DNA from 2 places in the Legionella sp. PC997 genome. Region 2 is predicted to be linked to the other one. Evidence: riboswitches for the same ligand, from Rfam matches in the RefSeq annotation. Region 2 holds a riboswitch; the other holds the start of a gene.

Region 1 (9,915 bases), 1.7 Mb from region 2:
CAATACCGTGCTCACTGCACCTCTTTGTATATTAATCTCTACACCTTCAGCAAGGCTGATTTTCATGTATTGCTCGTCTAGACTAACTACTTTAGCTAATATACCGCCTGAAGTAATAATCTCATCGCCTTTCTTTAAGCGGCTTATTAAATCACGGTGTTCTTTTGCTCTTTTGTTTTGGGGTCTTATAAGCATAAAGTAGAACAACACAAAAATAGCGGCGATCATAATGAGCGAAAAGCTTCCATCTGCTTGAGGCGCTGCTGTAGTCCCCGCTGCAGCTAGAGCATCACTAATAAAAAAACTCATATTGTCTCCTTTAATCTACTATTGATAATCGCGTGACATCATATAGGGAATTGGTCTTAAGGTAAATGAATCAACGCGGAAATTAAAACAGTTTTTCACAATAGCGGTTTTTATTTTGAACTATAATTCTCTCGAACTATTAAAAAGAAATTCAAATGAGCAAATCTAAGGACTATTCATAAAAAAAAATTTTTCTTCCATTCCAATGTTATCAAAGTGTAGCCTTAGGCAGCATAGAGTTACGCGAGTAGAATCTTTAGTTAGCCCAGTTTTACGTCCGTCATAGAACCTAGTCCATTAGCTAAATGGTAAATGGTGCGAAAGCCAGCCTGTCTTAATAGCATCCAAGCTCGCTTACTTCTTTGACCTGATTGGCAATAAACGAGAGTGGGTTGTAGAGGATTTAATTCATCAAGGCGGTCTGGCAACTCAGCCAAGGGAATGAATCGTCCTCCTAAATTATAATTTCTGTGTTCTGTCTCTGTTCTTACATCCAGCAATAATGCGTCAGTATTTTGTTGTAAAAAGCCGGGTAATGCATGTGAGGAAACTGCAAAAGACTCCATCTCATAGGAGGATACGCATTGAGAAAAAACACTTTTTTCCATTGTTTGGTCGTAAACACAGAACTGACATTGTTTATTTTTTACCAAATGAATCTTTTTTATCTCCATCGATAGAAAATCTATCCACAGCAAACGATTCAATAGAGAAACACCACTTTGGGTGATCCATTTAATAATTTCTGTCGCTTGCATGATCCCGAGCAAACCAGGAAGAGTCCCTAAAACCCCACCAGTCTGACAATTTCCAACTGAATCGGGGATTACTGGAAATAAACAGTGTAAACATGGGTTCTCTTTACCATAAAACAAGGAACAATGACCTTGAAATTGGTAAGCGCTGGCATAAACGTAAGGTTTTTGCAACCGATAGCAAATATCGTGAGTCAGGTAACGAGTATAAAAATTATCCGAGCAGTCAGCTACAAGATCATATTGTGAAATGATACCTTTTGCGTTCTCATCACTTAAACGAACGTCATAAGATTGGATGTTAATATTTGAATTCAAAGCCTCTAATTTCAGTTTTGCAGTGGCTGCTTTTAGTTGGTGGATGTCTTTTTCTTGGTAAAGTATTTGCCGATGTAAATTACTTTCCTCAATAACATCATCATCAATTATGCCTAAATTCCCTACCCCAGCACCAGCAAGGTACGGGAGTAACGTCGCTCCAATTCCTCCCGCGCCAACACATAATACACGTGCTCTTTGGAGTTTTTCTTGTCCTTGAAGACCTATCTCTTCTAATTTTATTTGCTGTATATAGCGTTGTACCTCGGATGAAACAGACATACTCAGCCCTCATTGTTCCATTAAATTTAAAAGCTTTAGGGTGGATTGTTGTGGATCTTCTGCTTCTGTAATTGCAGAAATAAGAGCAACACCTTGGATACCGGTAGCCACTACAGCAGGCATACGCTCAATATTAATTCCTCCTATAGCGACTAAAGGATAATGTAAGGTACGGGTCCAACGTTGTAAGCCTTCAATGCCTTGGGCGGTAAAAGACATTACTTTGCTTGTTGTTGGAAAAATAGGGCCAATTGCAATATATGAAGGACGCAGTGCATGCGCTCGTGCGACTTCGTAGTAACAATGAGTACTCACTCCCAGCAAAATCCCCTGCTTTCTAAGTGCCTCAAGATCTGCAGTATCCAAATCGGATTGTCCTAAATGCACTGCTTCAGCATTTAACTCTAAAGCCATTTCCCAGTAATCATTTATAAATAGAGTTGCCTGATACTTTTTAGCCAGGGCGATACTTCGCCGCATTTCTTCTTCTAGGCTTTTAGTTTGTTCTTTAACCCGTAATTGAATGGTTTTGACTCCAAGATTCAAAAGCCGTTCTACCCAAGAAAACCGATCAACCACTGGATAAAGACCTAAACGATGACATGGCTTAAATGGTTGCGGTGGATCGTATAATGGTTCGGAAGCAAGATAAGGTAAATCTGCTTCATCTTCTGGAAAAGCTCCATAATAAACATTATTTTGTCCTCGACGTACTGCCTGATGAACATACATTTTTGCAATGATTAATGCATCTTCAAGTAAATGGCCAAGAGCCAGTGCACCAGTAATTGCCGCGGAGAGAATCGAACGAAGTTCTGGATATTTTGAATCAGAAACACGATTTTGAGTGAGCCAAAAAGAAGTGGTTCCATTGGTCCAATAATCATGCTGACGTGAGGATTTCTGCATAGTCGATCCTAAGAGAAATACACTTTTAGCGCCAAAAGCTAGCAGTTTATGTGCCGCCTCTTGCATGGCTTGGTGCGTGTCTACTTGGCCATTTAAAATGACTTCAGCTTCACGTGTATTCAGCACCAAAACATCGGCAAAAGAAAATCTTACAGTACCCCTTTTCTCCTCACCATCCTTCCGTAATGATAAGTTAAAATCCCAAACTACTGGGCCGGTATAATGATTGAGAATTTGCAGGTCCTCGGTAGAAAATCTCTCTTCAATTTTGATGGCAGCAGGCCGATTCTCGATTTGAAATCGCTGTGTTGGCAACAGACCCAAGCCGCGAAAAGTTTTTTTATCTGCTTCATTATCCGTGTTGCACCACACAACGCTCATAATGCGGTCTCCTGATGCCAAAATGGCGTATCGATTAAAGGGGTACACGATTGTGCCGTAATTCGTTCAGGCATAAGGCCTGCTTCAAAAGCAGAACGTCCTGCGATGACTGCATGTGAAAAAGCTTCAGCCATGGTTACTGGATGAATCGATGAGGCCACCGCGCTATTTAATAAGACTGCATCAAAACCTAATTCCAGAATCCGTGTGGCATGAGAAGGTTTCCCGATTCCTGCATCGACAATCAGAGTAATATCAGATAATCGTTGGCGTAAGGTCTCCAATGCAAAGGGGTTTAGCAAGCCTTTTCCAGAACCTATAGGAGCGGCCCAAGGCATCAAAATCCTACATCCGCAATCAACTAATCGCTGACATAAAACTAAATCCTCCGTACAATAAGGGAATACTTCAAATCCTCGTTTCACTAATTCAGTAGCCGCATGCAGCAATTCAAAAGGCTCGGGTTGTAAACTGTAATCATCTCCTATTACTTCCAATTTAATCCAGGAAGTTTGAAATAATTCACGTGCCATTTCAGCTGTAGTAATAGCAGTTTGTGCGTCACGACAGCCCGCAGTATTAGGCAGTATATGGCAACCCAAAGAACGTACAGTCTGCCAAAATAAATCTCCCCCCATATTACAAGGCATTTGCCGTTTTAAAGACACCGTAATTACGTTCGTTTTAGAAGCTCGAACAGCCTCGGTCATTACCTCAAGTGATGGATAGCCTGCTGTACCTAGAAGTAATCGGCTTGTTAACGGTTTATCTGCTAAATACCACATACCCTATCCTCCCTGCATCGGAACAATCAAATCAATACGGTCTCCTTCACACAATATAGTGTTGGAAAACATAGGTTTAGGAACGAACTGATTATTTATTGCTATTGCTACATGCGCAGCAATACCTTCGATTTGCTCAAGCAGTTCCTGTAAGGTACAAGATGAATCAAGAGTGAAGGATTTATCATTTATAAAAATGATCATGAATAAGCCTCCCAAAGCTCAGGGTAACAAAGGTCTTTTTGATTGCTCTTTAGTCCACGTAAAATTTCTTCTACTAATGCCGGAGCAATTAAATATCCATGCCGATAGAGTCCATTAACAGCAATAAATTGTTGGGCATATCTTATACGTGGCTGATGGTGGACTAAAGTCGGACGGCAATGTGTTACTGTCTTAATTATCCGTGCTTCAGCAAAACCTCTGTGCACGTAGTAGGCAGCAGTTAATAATTCAAGTGTTGTACGCACTGAAATAGGACTGAAGTCTTCTGTTTCTAATTCGCTGGCGCCGATAAGGTAATAAGAGTTAGGACGAGGTGCAATATAAATATTATATCGTGGATGCAAAAGACGTATCGGCCTGTTTAATTGAACATCCGGTGCATACAGCCAAAGAAGTTCACCACGAAGCCCACGTAAATTTGGAAAAGTACTTTTGGCTCCAAGTCCTCTGCAATCAAAAACAAAATCAAATGGATAAAGCGCTCCTCCTGTTTCTATCTTGCCTGGATGCACCCAAGAAACAAAACTATAATCTCGCCAGATAACACCGCACTGACAAAGATGTTTTTTAAGTTCCTGCAACAAGGTCTGATTATCAAGTTGTGCTTCTTTGGGAAAATAATAAGCCATTTTTAAATGATTCAGTTCTGGTTCCAGTTGACTTAGTTCATTTTGAGGGAGCAACTGATAACAGGAATCGCTTAATTTATTTACAATTCTGGAACTAAATTGCTGCCATTCTGCTTTATCTTGGGGATGATGCACTACAAGAGATCCTTTTTGGCAAAAATATACGGGCACCTCTAACTGGTTTAGAATGGACTCCCATAAAACGTCAACTGACTCCATACCCAAATTAAAAATCATTTGGTCCGCCTTATCGAGTTCAGACATGGGTGACAAAAGTCCTGCTGCTGCATTACTGCAATTATTAAAAAATCCTTCTGCCTCGAATAATGTCACTTGCCAGCCTTCGTTTTTTAAACGTAAAGCTAATAAACATCCCATAACTCCAGCACCAACAACAGCAACGTTTTTCATTTAATGAATCACTTTTCAATATTACAGCCTGAGTGCAGCCGCACATAGGCTGCATCCTTAATTTCATTCACTAACACAACATGCAATGGGTTCTAGGTCAGAATGAGGAGTTTTAGGAAGGAACTCATTTGTATAACAAGAATTAACTGCAAAAGATTCATTGATAATTCCCAAATGCTTGCCGAACCGCTCTACCTTATTCCAATCACGCTCCACATTTAAAAGCGTGCGCGAGAAAAAAGGTAAACTACGGATGAAAATTGTATGGTACATAGGAGTTCTTAATTGAGGCTTTGCCCTACATAAAAGTTCATAGGCTTCGTCGGGATTTTCGGTGGTAAAGGCCGCACCACGTTGGGTGGCATTGAGAAATCCTTTAAGAAGTTCTGGCTTTTTTAACATGCGTTCTGGCACAATAAATTGAATGGAGCAAAAACAACAACAGCCTAATCCGGCAAGCTGATCGATACGCAGAAATACCGTTTCACCTCGTAAATGTTCTAACTCAACTTTCTGAAAATTAATAAAACCAATTCCTGTATCTATGAGGTCACGACAAATAGCATCAGTAACATTCATGCCGATGCGAACTGTTTCATAACTTGAAGGATCAATCCCAGCTAAAGTTGCCAAATTATCAATAATGATTTTGCCAAACTCACCAATATAACCAACTCGTTTACCAACAATATCCTGAAAAGATTGAATGCCACTGGATTTAAGGGCAATGAGTCCAGTAGGAGGTTCATCCAATAATGTACCAATTGAGGTAACAGCATAGCCTTTTGCACGAGCAGCTAAGGTATGAATCATAGCTTTGACCCCAAAATCAACATGCCCCATTCCCACAATTTCGGTCACATCGCTAGGATCGCTTGGCTCTAAAATCGCCAGCTTAATACCCTCCTGTTGATAATAACCTAACGCATGGGCAACAAAGATGGGGGTATGATAAGGGTTTGCATACCAATTAAGTAGTAAGGTAGTTCTCGTAGATAACGCGCTCATGCCATAGCTCCTTGTATTAATAAATAAAATAGGATGGCTAGAGGTATCGCGCTAAGACTTAATAGAAGAAAGAATCTGCATTCCGCGAGTCGTAAAACTTAACAGAGCCCCCATCATTTGGATACAAAGTACTCTGAAATTAACTGGCTTAAATAATACAGATTTAAGGCGTTCTTACGCTGGTATGAACCAGATCAAGTTCAACGGGTATTTCTCAGTCGTTAATAACGACACCCCGCGCCATCAAATTGTCCGTAATGCTATCGGGTATGGAAAAAACTGTCAAACATTATTAGATACCCCTCTCATCCGCTTACAGACACTTTCTCTCCAAAAGGAAGCAGAGAACATAGCTCCCCCTCCCCTTTTCATGAAAATACATCTTTAAGGCAGTGAGGGTTAAAGTGACGGGTTAGAGGTCAACAACTTGAATCATAAATTTTGCACATAAAACACATTATGTTGGATCAAAAATCGCTGACATAATAAAGGAGTATGATGCAACAGATGGTGTAAATAAGCCCGGGTAAATTGTTGCGAGCATGTAGGACAAACACAGTCTGCATCGATCATTTCAAAGTCCATTGCTGCTTTTGAATCCATTAGGTCTAAAGTACCAGTGTGGCTGTATACTCTTCCTTGTATAGCTGCTTGTGCTGGCTCATCCGTCTCAATAAATTCTATCCCCTGTTGAAGCAAGCCCTGGATTAACTCAGAATCAAAACAGCCCGCTACATAACGAGGGATATTGGCCCATTGGTCTAATTTTGCACCATTCGGTTCATTCAAAATTTTAAAATAAACCCCATGGGGTAGAATAACCGTATGCTTTTCTAAGTCATCACTATGAAGAAAGGGGATGATATCCTCATTCCAATTATCCCAAATTTGTGGAAAATCACGCATGATATTTTGGGGCAAGAGTATTGCGTTAGGCTTAAGATGCTTGATCAGTTCGATAAGTTCCACAGCGGTCAATTTGATTCGAGAACCATCATAAGGAGACTTGAGAACATAAACTTTTTCTTTATTGGCAACAAGTGAGGCGGCATTGATTATCATAACCCCTGGACATGCCAGATAATGCGCTAAATTAGATATTTTTTTAAGTACATTTTGACCAGGCTTATACAACAAACTTTCTAAGGAATAAGATGCTGCGGTAACCTTTGCCTCTTGCCAATTGGCCATTGTGAGGCACAAACCGGCCTCTGAAGTTAAAACAGGGATAAAATTTTGTATTGCAGCCAACATTCCTGATCTCCTGATTTACAGCAATAAACTGGTGTCGCCATAACTAAAAAACCTGTATCTTTTTTCAATTGCTTCCTGGTAAAGCATCATTGCTTGTTTATGGCCAATAAATGCTGAAACGAGCATTAATAAAGTAGACTCAGGCAAGTGAAAATTAGTCATTAATCCATCGCAAATCTTAAACTCATATCCTGGGTAAATAAAGATATCTGTGTCTTTATTACAAGGCGTCAGTGTTCCATTTTGTGCAGCACTCTCAAGACTACGCAAAGCGGTTGTCCCTACTGCAATTACACGATTTCCCGCAGCCTTCGTGAGGTGTACTGCCTCACACAATTCAGCACTTATTGTAAAGTGCTCACTATGCATTTTATGATCTTTGATATTATCACATCGAACCGGTCTAAATGTTCCTGCTCCTACATGTAACGTAAGATAGGCTACACTAACTCCTCTTGAACGTATGCTTGATAATACGTGTTCATCAAAATGTAAACCTGCTGTGGGAGCTGCCACAGATCCTTCATATTTTGCATAAACGGTTTGATAACGATTCTGATCCAAAATTTCATCATTTCGGGTAATATAGGGGGGTAATGGAATATGTCCTATTCCATTCAATAAATTCAAGACATCCATATCAGCTTGGCAAAGAAATAAATCATCATCTCGATCGATCACTTTAATTTCTTTATTCTGCTCTAACTTGATAATTGAGCCCGCCTTCAACGCTTTACTGGCTTTAATGTGAGCGAGAAAAGTAGACTCGCTAGTAATCCGTTCAACCAATAACTCTACTTTTCCACCTGTAGTTTTATGGCCATAAAGTCTGGCTGGTATTACCTTGGAATCATTCATTACCAATAAATCGCCAGGATTTAAAAAATCTGCTATTTCACGAAACTGATAATGACCATATTCACCATTCTGTCGGTTATAGATTAAAAGACGTGAGTCACTGCGATTAGCCAATGGATACTGCGCAATGAGTTCTGGGGGTAAGTCAAAGTAAAAATCCTGTTTATTCATAGAGCAACCTGAAAATAAATTGCCGCTATTATACACGGATTACAAGCATTCATCATCCCTGATGAATAAGAGAATATTTACATTGTATTAGAGGTTCCCAGGATAATATCATTACTCTTTTTTTGCGCAATTGTAACCCTTCAATTTCAGCATCAAACAGTTTGTTGTGTTGGAGTTTTTGTAATTGAGCTCATTTTGTTCTAAAACCAAACGATTCTGTTTCATCTAGCTGCCCTATTAGAATAGTTTGCTCTGGAATTCTCCTCATACGGGAAAATGGCTCTATAGAGCATTCCTTTAGAGGGGGAAAGAATTTTATTCTGATCGGAGTAGGGATTTTATTTTAGTTTTTGGGTTCAACCACGAACCCAAAAACTGCCATCTAGTTTGAGTAGAGAAACTCGTTGCAAGTAATACTACTTGGTCTCTAATTTTTTATAGTATAGGTAAAAGAGGTCTGTGAATCTAAGAGATGAAGATCGGGCAATTCGGTAGAATCAGCTAACACATTTCTATAATGAGTCGGATTTCTTTCGTTCCTTGAGCTCGCAGTATTTCCAGGTGTAAACACATTACCCATATCCGAATAAGAACCTGTTATACCTATACTTTCGCCCTGATTTTCAGAACTTGGAGAGATGGATGAACGAGTTCTCATTGCTGCTTTAACTCCCATTCCAGCCAACCCACCGATGAGCAAAAATGGTGACCAGAGTACTGCACCTGCAGATTTTATAATTCCTTTAAAAGTTAATCCATCATCATTAACCACTCTCGATTTAATCATCTCGAACACATTTTTATTGCTGTCGTAACATTCTTTAGCACTAGAGTATATAGAAACCAAACCTAAAGCCCCATATAAAACAAGTCCACCCAGCCCAAAAGTTGCCAGATTCAAACCAAGTGCACCTGCAGCACCCGCTCCTGCAATTCCTGCGGTAGTTGAGGCTGCAGTAAATCCCATAGTAAGATTGAATAGTACTGCAACGATAATAATAGGAAGAAGCACCAAACTACCTACGAGTACTACTCCAGGACCACCAGAATAGTAATGCTGACGATAAGGGGAAGGAGAAACTACTGCAATTTGAGGACGCCGGGATGTAACCTGAACAGTAGGGCTATAAGGGGTTGTGACCACTTGCGGGTACAATCGCGAACCATGATTGTGATGATGGGAGCCCCCAGAATGAACACCAGTAACTTGATTATGGTGATGATGGTTTTTATATGACACTTTATTCTCCTTTTTCTTTTTATTAAATTCCAAAATTTGAAGCAAGAAGTATAAAAAAGAAAACTTAAGGTTTTATTAATAAGACCCATGAACCTTTACAAAAAAATTACATTTCTTTACAAAGATCATATGATGACTAATAGAAAAACAGCTAGTATCCAAATTAAACCGCTCGCAACATAAGGATGTTCATATCCTTTAAAATTTTTTCTTCGGTAGAACACATCAAAAATAAGTACCGGGACAACGGAAAGAAAAGTTAGCATAAATACCAAAACTAATGAGACCGCCCCCTTCTGAAAAGGCATTATACGCACTATTAAATTTAATACATCTTGTAATAGTTCATGAGCGTAAAATAATCCCCATAAAACCCAAAA
Region 2 (9,915 bases):
GATAGGGGTTTTTAGCTTTGTCGTATGCAATATTATTGCAACGATGAACATTAAAGATTTTTGTCTGGTTCTTGCCAAAATCTGCGACCAGAGTGCCCTGCATTAATGCCGCCTCTAGATCATCTCGGTTAAAGTAAGCCAAGACAGGAACATTCTTATCCCTCAATGCACCTTTTAATATAGCTTGCTTGCCGTAGTGGAACCGTGTCAGTCCGGGTTTTGCATCGGCCTCTTCAAGTGTTAATGATTCCTCATCTCGAGGAAGTCCGTACAGAGCAAATGGATAGGCTGCGCTAGGCTGGGTTGATGCCTTCGCACGGTGTACATAATATTTGGTCATTAAAATTTTATCTTGGGGCAAATGAGCAAGAAGTGATTTTTTTCTCTTTAAAGGTTTCGCTTGTTCCAGATCAGGATACCAGCGAACAAAATCAAAATGTTTTTTTATGAACGCAGGATTGTTCAATTCGTTTTGGTGTTGGCAAATGAATAGTAAAGTGGCTTTGACTCGTGCTACGGGTACAGGGAAAACAGTACCCTCATGAATAACACGTGAATCATAATGGTTGCCCTTATTTAAATAAGCCAGGGTTTCTTTAGCAGTGGAACATAATGCAGCTCCGTTGATCTCATACTGACTGGCCGAAGATGGTTCCGCCGGTACAAAATGAGGAGCAGCAAAAACTTGAAGATTTACTAATAATCCATAAAAGAAAATTTTTATTTTCATTCTTTACAATAAGTACGTGTGAAAACAAAATGATACCACATGCACCCCTTGAAATTCTAAGAATTACATAAGAAGAACTTTATACATCCTGGATTATGAATTTAATCAGAGTCTTCGTTGGGTAAATAACGTGCAGACTAGGCAGCTTCTGCCTCACGCAATCCTGAGTCATCCGATTCGGCTGTTAGACGATTAAAATGCCAAGAACTATAAAGCGCACCAAGTCCACAAACAATTAAACCTAAAGGCAAGGCATTTAGCGTTTGAATTAGCAAATAGGCACTTATGATTGTTAAAACCGATGAGCCAAACATACGCACGGTATGGATTATAGCCAGTGCAAGTCCGGTATTTTCTTTATAATCTGCGAGCATGATGGACATGGTAGCAGGAGCAGCTAAGCTAATTCCTAAATTACAAATTAATGCAAAAGATAGAGCATACAAATTGAATTCATAAAAAGCTGCACATACTAACATCGCAAATCCACCAATAATAATAAACCATGCTCCAAGACTAATAGTCGATGCCATGCTGAAATATTTACGAAGCCAAATACCTAAATAGTTGCCCACAATAATATTTAAACCATTAATAATAAAAATAACACCGTATACCAAAGGGGAAAACCCAAATTGATCAATAATAATATAGGACGAATTAATCACCGAAAGCATTACGGCTGCGAAACTAAACATCATAATAAAAGAACCACTCCAAAGAGCGGGAGATGGAATGATCTCTTGATAGGCTTTAATTACTTTTTTAACCATAAAAGATTCTTGGGGTTGTTTCCAAAAGGGAGACTCAAACAATCCTTTACGCGATTGCAGTAATAGTGTTAATCCAATTACCGCCATTAATATGAAATTAGCCTGCCAACCATAATAGGTAAAAATCAGTGAACCCAATACCGGAGCAAGAATAGGTGAAATTGAAACAATCATCGAAACATAGGACAGAACCTTAGCTCGCTCTATGGTATCCTCAAAATCCCGAGATATTGAAAAAGCAATCAAATTCGCACAACACAAAGCAAATCCTTGTAAGGCGCGTCCCAGAATGAGTACATAGATATTCGTTGCAAAAGCACAGATTAAACTGGCAAGAACAGCAAGAAACAAGCTGCCAGGTAACAAACGGCGTCGTCCAAAATGATCGATTAATGGTCCCCAGATCAATTGGGTCACACCAAACACAAGCAAATAAATACTTAAGGTTAATTGACTTAAGCTATGAGTGGTACCAAAAACATTAGTGATATAAGGCAGCGAAGGTTGATAAAGGTCAAAGGTAAGTAAGGAAAAGGCTGATAATAATCCAATTAGCAAAATCGAAGTTCGTGGTTGGGACATAATATTCATTTTAAAAAAGAAAGCGGGCCATTATAGTAAAATCTCGCTATTTTTGCTCTAAGTTTAAGAAAAAATTTGGGACCTTCGGCCATGATTTCTTGAGGCTTTAATAAGCGCAGCAAGACCTACAACTCACGGGAGATGGTAGCAAAATTCCCAAGGGTATGCTGCGCCCCTAGCGCTATTTCCAATTAACCTTTACGAATCAAATAATTGCTCCCAGCATGAATTACTTTTTTCATCCGATTGTCTTCTTCTGGGTTAGGTTGACATGCTTTAAAGGAGTCTTTTAGTGAGGCTACACTAATAGGTAAAACAGGACGACTATCCGTTTCTAAATAACCTTCTTTATTCTTAAAAATAGTAAAATGGTCCGAGGCAAATTCTTCACATTCGCTTAACATTTCATCCTGACATATCGAAAATTTAATCGATCGTTCCACACGGTAAGACTCACCTACTTCATCCGCAAACACCATATCCCCATATACTATGCTATGCCGGGTTCCACAAAAATAATAGCCATACCTATATTGACCATTCTCTGTAACATCAGTTCGAATATATCGTCCATCTCCTTGAGTGAGCCCATTGAGTGTCACAATATGGCGGACTTCCTCTTTGGGTCCGCTTTCCGCAATTGCTCCACCCGTTAGGGCCAATCCCATGATTAACAAAGTAATTCTTTTCATTTTTATTCCTTATCTGAAAAAACATCCTCAAGGAACCAGTCTTTAAGGATCAATGACCTAGTCTAATATCAATTTGGAGGAAAAAATTTTTACCAAACTGACATCGTGGTCTCATTATCCTAATAAAAAATCCCTTTGAACAGATAAAAAAATATTGCTTTTTGATTAAATTAAAGCCAAGTTGAGCGCAATAGTACTAGATCAAAGCCTTTAGCACAAAGAGTCTCTGTGTATACCTAAAACGAAAACACAGTATTTTAAATAGACCTTCAGGATTCGCATGATTCATGTTAGAATGATTTTTGTACATTGGGGGTGCCCGTTAAGGGCTGAGAGGAATTAAACCAACCCTTTGAACCTGATCTCATTCGTCTGAGCGGAGGAAAATGTGTCTATTGTTATGCTCTCAGGTATGATTGCTTTTATTACTTCCTTTATTGGTTTATTACCACAAATTATTAAATCGTTAAAAACCCGATCCACCCAAGATCTCTCCATGATTATGCTGATTAATTACCTCATTTGTTCGATAGCTTGGATTATATATGGAAGTAGCACCGACTCATTTTTTGTAACCAGCTCGAATGTAGTGGGTTTAATTGTCAGTTTGCTCCTTATTTTATTAAAAAGACATTATGATACACGATGTAATTAATTTAACTGGGTATCAATCCATTTTATGTCTCAATGGAAATTTACCTGATTCATCTTTTTTCATTGCGATGAATTTGCCAATTATTGCAGCTGATGGCGCGGCAAATAGTTTATTTGAACAGGGAATTCGTCCTCAATTAATCACTGGGGACTTAGATTCAGTCCATCCAGCTCTTCTGAAAAACCACCCTTTTCTTCATATCCCGGATCAAAGCAGTAGTGATTATCAAAAGGCCCTGGGTTATTTAAAAGACCAGGATTTATTACCCGCTATTGTGGTTGGGGTAAATGGGGGACATTTGGATCATGTACTAAATAACATGAATATCTTTATGGGGACCAACTGTCTTTTATATGCACCACCGATAAGGGGATTTGTGATGAATGCACAATCCAAGATTAATCTTTCCTTGCCAGTCCATACAAAAATTTCATTAATGGGAATACCAGAAGCAATCCTCTCTTCAATTGGTCTGCGATGGGAGCTCAATAATACTCATCTTTCATTTCCAGGACAAACCTCATGTTTTAATCGAGCTCAAACACCTGATATTGTTTTGGAGGTTCATCATGGTTCAGTTTTAGTTTTGGTTTATGAACAAATGATCGAGGATGCAGCACTATCATTCCGATAGACTCCATCTCGATGATGTTTCATTGAATACATCATAAAGCATGAACTAATTCTATAGTTCCTATTTAATTTACTACAATTGAGCAACTATCACCTTTAGTAATTAAAGTGACAATACTATCTTTAGTTAGAACTTGAGATCCGCATAGCACGTCGGGACCAAAGGCCGAATTTTTCCTAAATCCAAACACATATTCTCTATTTGCCGGCCCTTTTCCTTCATAATACTTTCCTCGAGCTCCTGCTTTTTTACCATCTACAGTATATCCTAATGCAGCAGCTGTCTTTTCATTCGTTTTGACATGCACTCGAATCGTATCATGGGCAAGGGCTTGAATTGAAAAAGAAAGAATGACAAGACCACTCAAATTTTTTATGGAATTTCTTATCATAATAAACACTCCTTGTTTATGAACTTTTAATATACCTCATTTAATGAATTAAATTATAGATAAAAAATATTATGGCCTCTCTTCAGCTTTTTTTCTAATAAAACGACGAAGCTCAAGAAAAACAAATATTCTTATCTTTCAACGAATACTAGTGAAAACTTAGAAGATCTTCTTGAATTCCAAACTAGATACACTATGATAAACATATGCTCTTATTGATTATTTTATTGCCCGCATAACCAAAGGAAAACTGGAGTCCATTGCGATATATGCACAAAAGTTAAGGATCTAGATTATGTTAGGTCGGTTGAGATTTTTCAGAGGTCGTGTATCTGCAAATGACATTTATTCTACCATTCATGAGGTTCACTCCTCACATAGACCCAACCTTCTGACAGGAAGCTTATCTGGTAATCTTTGGCGTCATGATAGTATCCACGAAACAATAATTAAAGTAACTACTCCCAAGGAATATCTAGATTTACAGAAAACGGCAATTAGTAATTTCGAACGTTGGAAAAAATTAAAACCTGTGGCTTCTTCGGTTGACCCGAAAGTTGAAGTCCAATATCAAGATTGGGGAAGTGCCACGTTAACAGCAACCAAAAAAAATGCGGTAATTTACACCGTATTGAATATGGCAAATTCTCGATATCCCGGAGGTGCTGTCCTAGAAGGTGGGAGTGCTCAAGAAGAAAATATGTGGCACCGAAGTTCATGTTTACTTTCATTGATGGATAAAATCGTCAAACTCGATAAGACTTCAAACCTGTTTATATATACTGAAGAAGGAGCCTCATTAGTAGAAGCTAGAAAAATGATGACCCAACTCGAGTACGATATTGTAAAAGCACGTTGTCCTACATTAGATACTGCAGATATTTATAAAACCCTCCATAGTGCAGAACCTAGAATATGTTTTAGAGGTCCGGAAGTATTGCTGCCTTCGACGGTAGATGACTATGGAGGATCTGGACTAACATCCAGTCCAGAATTGAGTTATGCGTTTCTCCCTTCAGAGAGTATTTTTTCTTTTTATGAATTAAGATCCGCTGCGCCCGAGCACTTTGCTGAATCGCAATCACAGGAGGCTAGTGTATTAAAAGAACATAGAGAAGATTTACGTCGACGAATCGCGGCTCAACTGGATACCTTAATCCTTGTGGGACAAACCCATGCAGTTCTGGGTGCCTGGGGTTGTGGTGCTTTTAAAAATGAGCCTGAGCTTGTAGCAGAGACCTATGCCGAAGAAATCGAAAAAAGAGCCGATTTTTTTCAACATCTACTTTTTCCCATAATTAATACCAATTCCCATTCCAATAATTTTGAGGTATTCGAAAAAATACTTAATGGTATGAAGCTTAGCCCCTCAACCAATAATAGTTTTAAAATGTAAGATGGATCCAAATATTCTTTGAATACTTTTTAGCCAAAGAATTTCCGCTCAGTAAATAATTGTTCTTAAAATACTTTTTTATTAAAACATGTGATTTAAATATTGTTTAATTTATAATGTGGCGCGAGGATTATTTTTTTGGATCACGAATTAGGAGTACTAATAATGTCTTATGAAAAGCAAGAAAAAACCCCCTTACAACCCGTATCTATGTACAACCTTTTGAACTGGAGTACTGTCTATCGTGGCTACAATGCCCTAGTTGCAACCTTAGTTATGGTTCAGTACCTTACTAATCCAGATGCCGCAGCAATTGAATATCTTCCCGACGTGGCAATTCACGCATTTGAAGCAATTGCCCCTAACTCATATAACAGTTTGGGTATAGGTGGTAATGTTGCCCGAGGAATACAAGCAGGATTCGCCTTTTTTTCAGGTAACTCTACAATTCCCAGCGTTGCAAACGTGGTTGATGTCTTTAACCATGGAGTGAATGTTTATCATCGTTTGTCATGATAGGCAAAATAAATCCTATGGCATCACTGAAAGTTCCTCATTGGAACTAATCGATTAAATTATTTGTTTTATCTCAATTCATTCATCGTTTACATGCTACTTCATTTGCATGTAAACGTTAGTATTTGCAATTATTACGCTTCAAGTTTTATGGTTCTATGTCTTACTAAACACTTGATTCTCAATGAAGGGTGGATACCGTATGAGTCTTGCCTCATTAGTCACTCCTATTAAAGCTTAGCCCATGGGTTCTTATGATAGCCCGGGAGTTTTGTCTCCCGGGGCTAGTTTAATGTAACTAGTGAGTGGTTTCTTTGGTTTCTCCAAACAACCAATCCATACTGACCTCGAGCTCATTAGCAACTTTTTGCATGGAGGTAGAGTCCAAAGCGATGACTCCATGTAAAAGAGCTTCAATTTTAAATTTAGGTAATTGGAACAACTTAGAGCACACTTGTACGCGTTCTGTCATTAAAGCAGGAACTCCAAGCTCATCAAGTTCTCGATTTAAACGTTCAGTTAGTTTCTTGTTTGACATGGTAGTCTCCTCTTGACTTTTTATCAGTGTAAAACACATAAGCTTAAGGATTGATTAACACGGAAAACTTTATATAAAAAAATTAAATTAAACGAAATGCAAAAATTTTAAGGCCTAGTTTTCCCCTTAAACGCCTTGCCCTAAGTTTATTAAGAGGGGATTGAATTGCCAGCTAATTTTTATCTCAACATGCCTTATGTTTTTTTACACTTACATATAAATGGAGTAGGTAGAGCAAATTTTGTTCTTTTGCGGTTCAATCTCAAGTTTGAGAAATTTCTTACACGAATATGAGATAAAAAGGCAATGCTAATTTAAAACATTTTGTTATGCTTACTACAACGAGGAATGACAGTGGATGTCTTAAAAGGAATTTATAGCATCATGGAAGACGCTATACCACAAGGATGTGGTTACTCTCCTCGTTGTAGTCTGCATGTAAGTCTGGTTATCGCCCATTAATCAGACTTACTCCCATTTCTTTACCTCCTATTTCAGTGTATTTCTCATGCATCAAGCTAGAATATTTTTTGCAACTCCCACTAACAACTAAATCCACAAACCTACTGTTTTTTTTTAATGCATACCATGCTCTATTTTTAGAGTGGTTAATATTTTTTTTCATTACCGATCTTCCAATATCACTGAGCTCAAATTTGACTCTGAAAGCACAAATAATATCTTGACTCAAGATCATTTGTAGTACATCTTATGCTTACGTTACCCTTTCGAGCCAAAAGATGATCACTAAGCTTTTTAACTGGCTTCAAAGTGATGAAAAAATTTTTCATCTATCTAATCAACACCTATCTCGAGAACTTCTCGAACGGGAAGAACTTCAAGCACGTCACACTAACCGTGTGCTTCTGAGTAATGCCCGTCTTGGCAAGCTACAAGGTCTTGATACTCAGGAAGACATTAAGAAGGTAGAGCAACACATTTTATTCATGGATTATCTTCAATTTTGCAGAAAAACATTCGAAGAAAATCCGCAGGATTCTTTATTTTTAATTACCCTTAAATATCTACTACCTAAAGTGGATAAAGAAAATTCGTTGCTCCATGCTAAATTGTTCAAATTGTTTCGAGCTTTATTGCAGGAAGACAGCGACCATACACTTAATTTTTATCAACAAAATGAAGCATTGTTTAAAAATCTTCCTGAAATCCAAAAATGTGTTGATTCTGAGTTGCATAACCAGAAATTTATTGACGACATTCAACAGGTTGAACACCATCTAAGCCTGTTTAACAAAAAGCTATCCCAGCAAAAAAATCCGTTAGGGATCATAGGATTATGTAGAGATTGGATCTCTGATACACAGAAGTTCGCGGCATTTATACTCTGGTTAGTTCAGCGCAATACTAGCCCGGAACAGATTTTGCAAACCTATTTACTTCATGATTTTTTGAAATACAATTTATTTACATTACACTCCGAAGACAACGAAGTGTTTCTCTTATATGCTTTACTTAATCATTTTCCGGAAGCCAAGCCCCTTGTGGAAGCGGTTAAAAAAACAAGTAGTGATGAACGAGGATTTCAAAGCTACTCACTCCAGGGAGTGTTTAGTGAGCACGAACTTCAGAATATTCCTCAAAAAGAAGAACCCCTACAATTTACCTTAACCGCAACGAATTTTTCAGCCCTATATGAACTATTTGGGACAACATTTTTACACGCAGCACTAGTAACTTGTGAAGAAGATACCGATTCGAAATGGGTGGAAGCCTTACGACATACTCTGAATGAGGCTGAGACGCTCACCAAAGTATTACCTGGCCTCATTAATGTAATTGCCCGCGAGTCTTCCCCTGCTATCCTAGAACATTTAGCATGTTTAATTGACGATCAACATGCACAAGAATTATTATCCAACAATGAAGGCGCCATATTTTACCTATTACCTTATAAACCAAAACTTTCTGAATACATCAATGAAAAAAATATCAGTGAATTTATTCAGCAAATCACGCTAAAACATACTTCTGATCCCGAACTCATTTTCCAATTAATGGCATTATTTCTGATACTTTCAAAGAAAAAAGGGCCCGTGACGCAACTTGTATTCCAAGCAATTATTGATAATCTTGTTCAACATCCATTCCTATTAGAAGATGAAAGATTACTACGCCAACTCAAAAGATACCCAGATTGCGAAGCCATACTTTCCCAACGAAGTGAACAAATAAAACAACGTGTCATCGAATGTATTGTTGAACAAACTACCGATTGTGAATTCAGTAGTCGTAATTATCAAATTATCGAAGATATTTGGCTTGAAGCGTCTCGCAAACTTAATGTATTTAAACTCATCCAACCGCAAGCAAAATACATCCTCAATAATAAATATGCATTGCAGGCAAAAATCGCTCAAACTGCCTTTCTTTGTCATGGAAATGAATTTAACCTGGATGCCTTTATTGAGGCTCTATCTTTACCCCTTGTAATTCCAGAAGATGGGGTCAGTGAATACGAGCGTGTTCTTATTGAAATTCTAGCGGCCATTGATAACGAATTAATCAGAAAAAAAATCATTAAACAATTAGAAAGTCCCCCAATACAACGGCTTAACTGGACAGAGAAAGAATATGAAGGTAAAAACGTTATTCTTAAGGCTGCAAAATATGGCAATCTTGGTTTAATTACTCTGTTGGAAGAACAAATCCCATTGGAAGATTGTAACCAAGCGATAATTATTGCTGCCAAAGCAAATCAATGGGATGTTGTATCTCATCTCTGTCACCTTGATAGGGTGACCTTAAATGAAGATGAACTGGAACAAATCATTCTCGGGGCAGCAGCAGAAGGTGAATTAAAGATCATCCATGACCTCTTCGATCTTTACGATTACGAATCCTCCGCTATCAAGATTAAAATCCTTAATCAAGCCATTAGCCGTGGCAAGTTCAACATAGTTCAATATTTTTATAATTCTGGTGTCACTCTCGCAAATCAATCAGCAATCAATAAATGGTTTCATTCGGCAAGCGAATTAGGATATTGG

What was found. Region 2 has a riboswitch for thiamine pyrophosphate ahead of HBNCFIEN_RS14400 (SemiSWEET family sugar transporter). Riboswitches for the same ligand answer to the same signal wherever they lie in the genome.
Region 1: linked by a shared signal. The riboswitch ahead of HBNCFIEN_RS05215 (ABC transporter substrate-binding protein) and the one ahead of HBNCFIEN_RS14400 (SemiSWEET family sugar transporter) in region 2 are both predicted to bind thiamine pyrophosphate.

What each region holds. Positions count from the first base shown of each region.
Region 1 is NZ_CP059576.1:1,246,521-1,256,435, reverse strand. Features, by position in the region: gene yajC (preprotein translocase subunit YajC) at 1-309, opposite strand, end outside; gene HBNCFIEN_RS05240 (HesA/MoeB/ThiF family protein) at 570-1,664, opposite strand; gene thiE (thiamine phosphate synthase) at 1,674-2,954, opposite strand; gene HBNCFIEN_RS05230 (thiazole synthase) at 2,951-3,739, opposite strand; gene thiS (sulfur carrier protein ThiS) at 3,743-3,943, opposite strand; gene HBNCFIEN_RS05220 (FAD-dependent oxidoreductase) at 3,940-5,004, opposite strand; gene HBNCFIEN_RS05215 (ABC transporter substrate-binding protein) at 5,068-6,012, opposite strand; TPP riboswitch at 6,167-6,260, opposite strand; gene HBNCFIEN_RS05210 (tRNA-guanine transglycosylase) at 6,445-7,266, opposite strand; gene queA (tRNA preQ1(34) S-adenosylmethionine ribosyltransferase-isomerase QueA) at 7,282-8,295, opposite strand; gene HBNCFIEN_RS05200 (hypothetical protein) at 8,723-9,535, opposite strand; gene HBNCFIEN_RS05195 (hypothetical protein) at 9,661-9,915, opposite strand, start outside.
Region 2 is NZ_CP059576.1:3,277,441-3,287,355, forward strand. Features, by position in the region: gene HBNCFIEN_RS14385 (hypothetical protein) at 1-730, opposite strand, end outside; gene HBNCFIEN_RS14390 (multidrug effflux MFS transporter) at 868-2,085, opposite strand; gene HBNCFIEN_RS14395 (hypothetical protein) at 2,277-2,777, opposite strand; TPP riboswitch at 3,079-3,179, shown strand; gene HBNCFIEN_RS14400 (SemiSWEET family sugar transporter) at 3,166-3,432, shown strand; gene HBNCFIEN_RS14405 (thiamine diphosphokinase) at 3,413-4,066, shown strand; gene HBNCFIEN_RS14410 (hypothetical protein) at 4,131-4,457, opposite strand; gene HBNCFIEN_RS14415 (poly(ADP-ribose) glycohydrolase domain-containing protein) at 4,753-5,853, shown strand; gene HBNCFIEN_RS14420 (hypothetical protein) at 6,019-6,369, shown strand; gene HBNCFIEN_RS14425 (hypothetical protein) at 6,668-6,907, opposite strand; gene HBNCFIEN_RS14430 (hypothetical protein) at 7,356-7,532, opposite strand; gene HBNCFIEN_RS14435 (ankyrin repeat domain-containing protein) at 7,648-9,915, shown strand, end outside.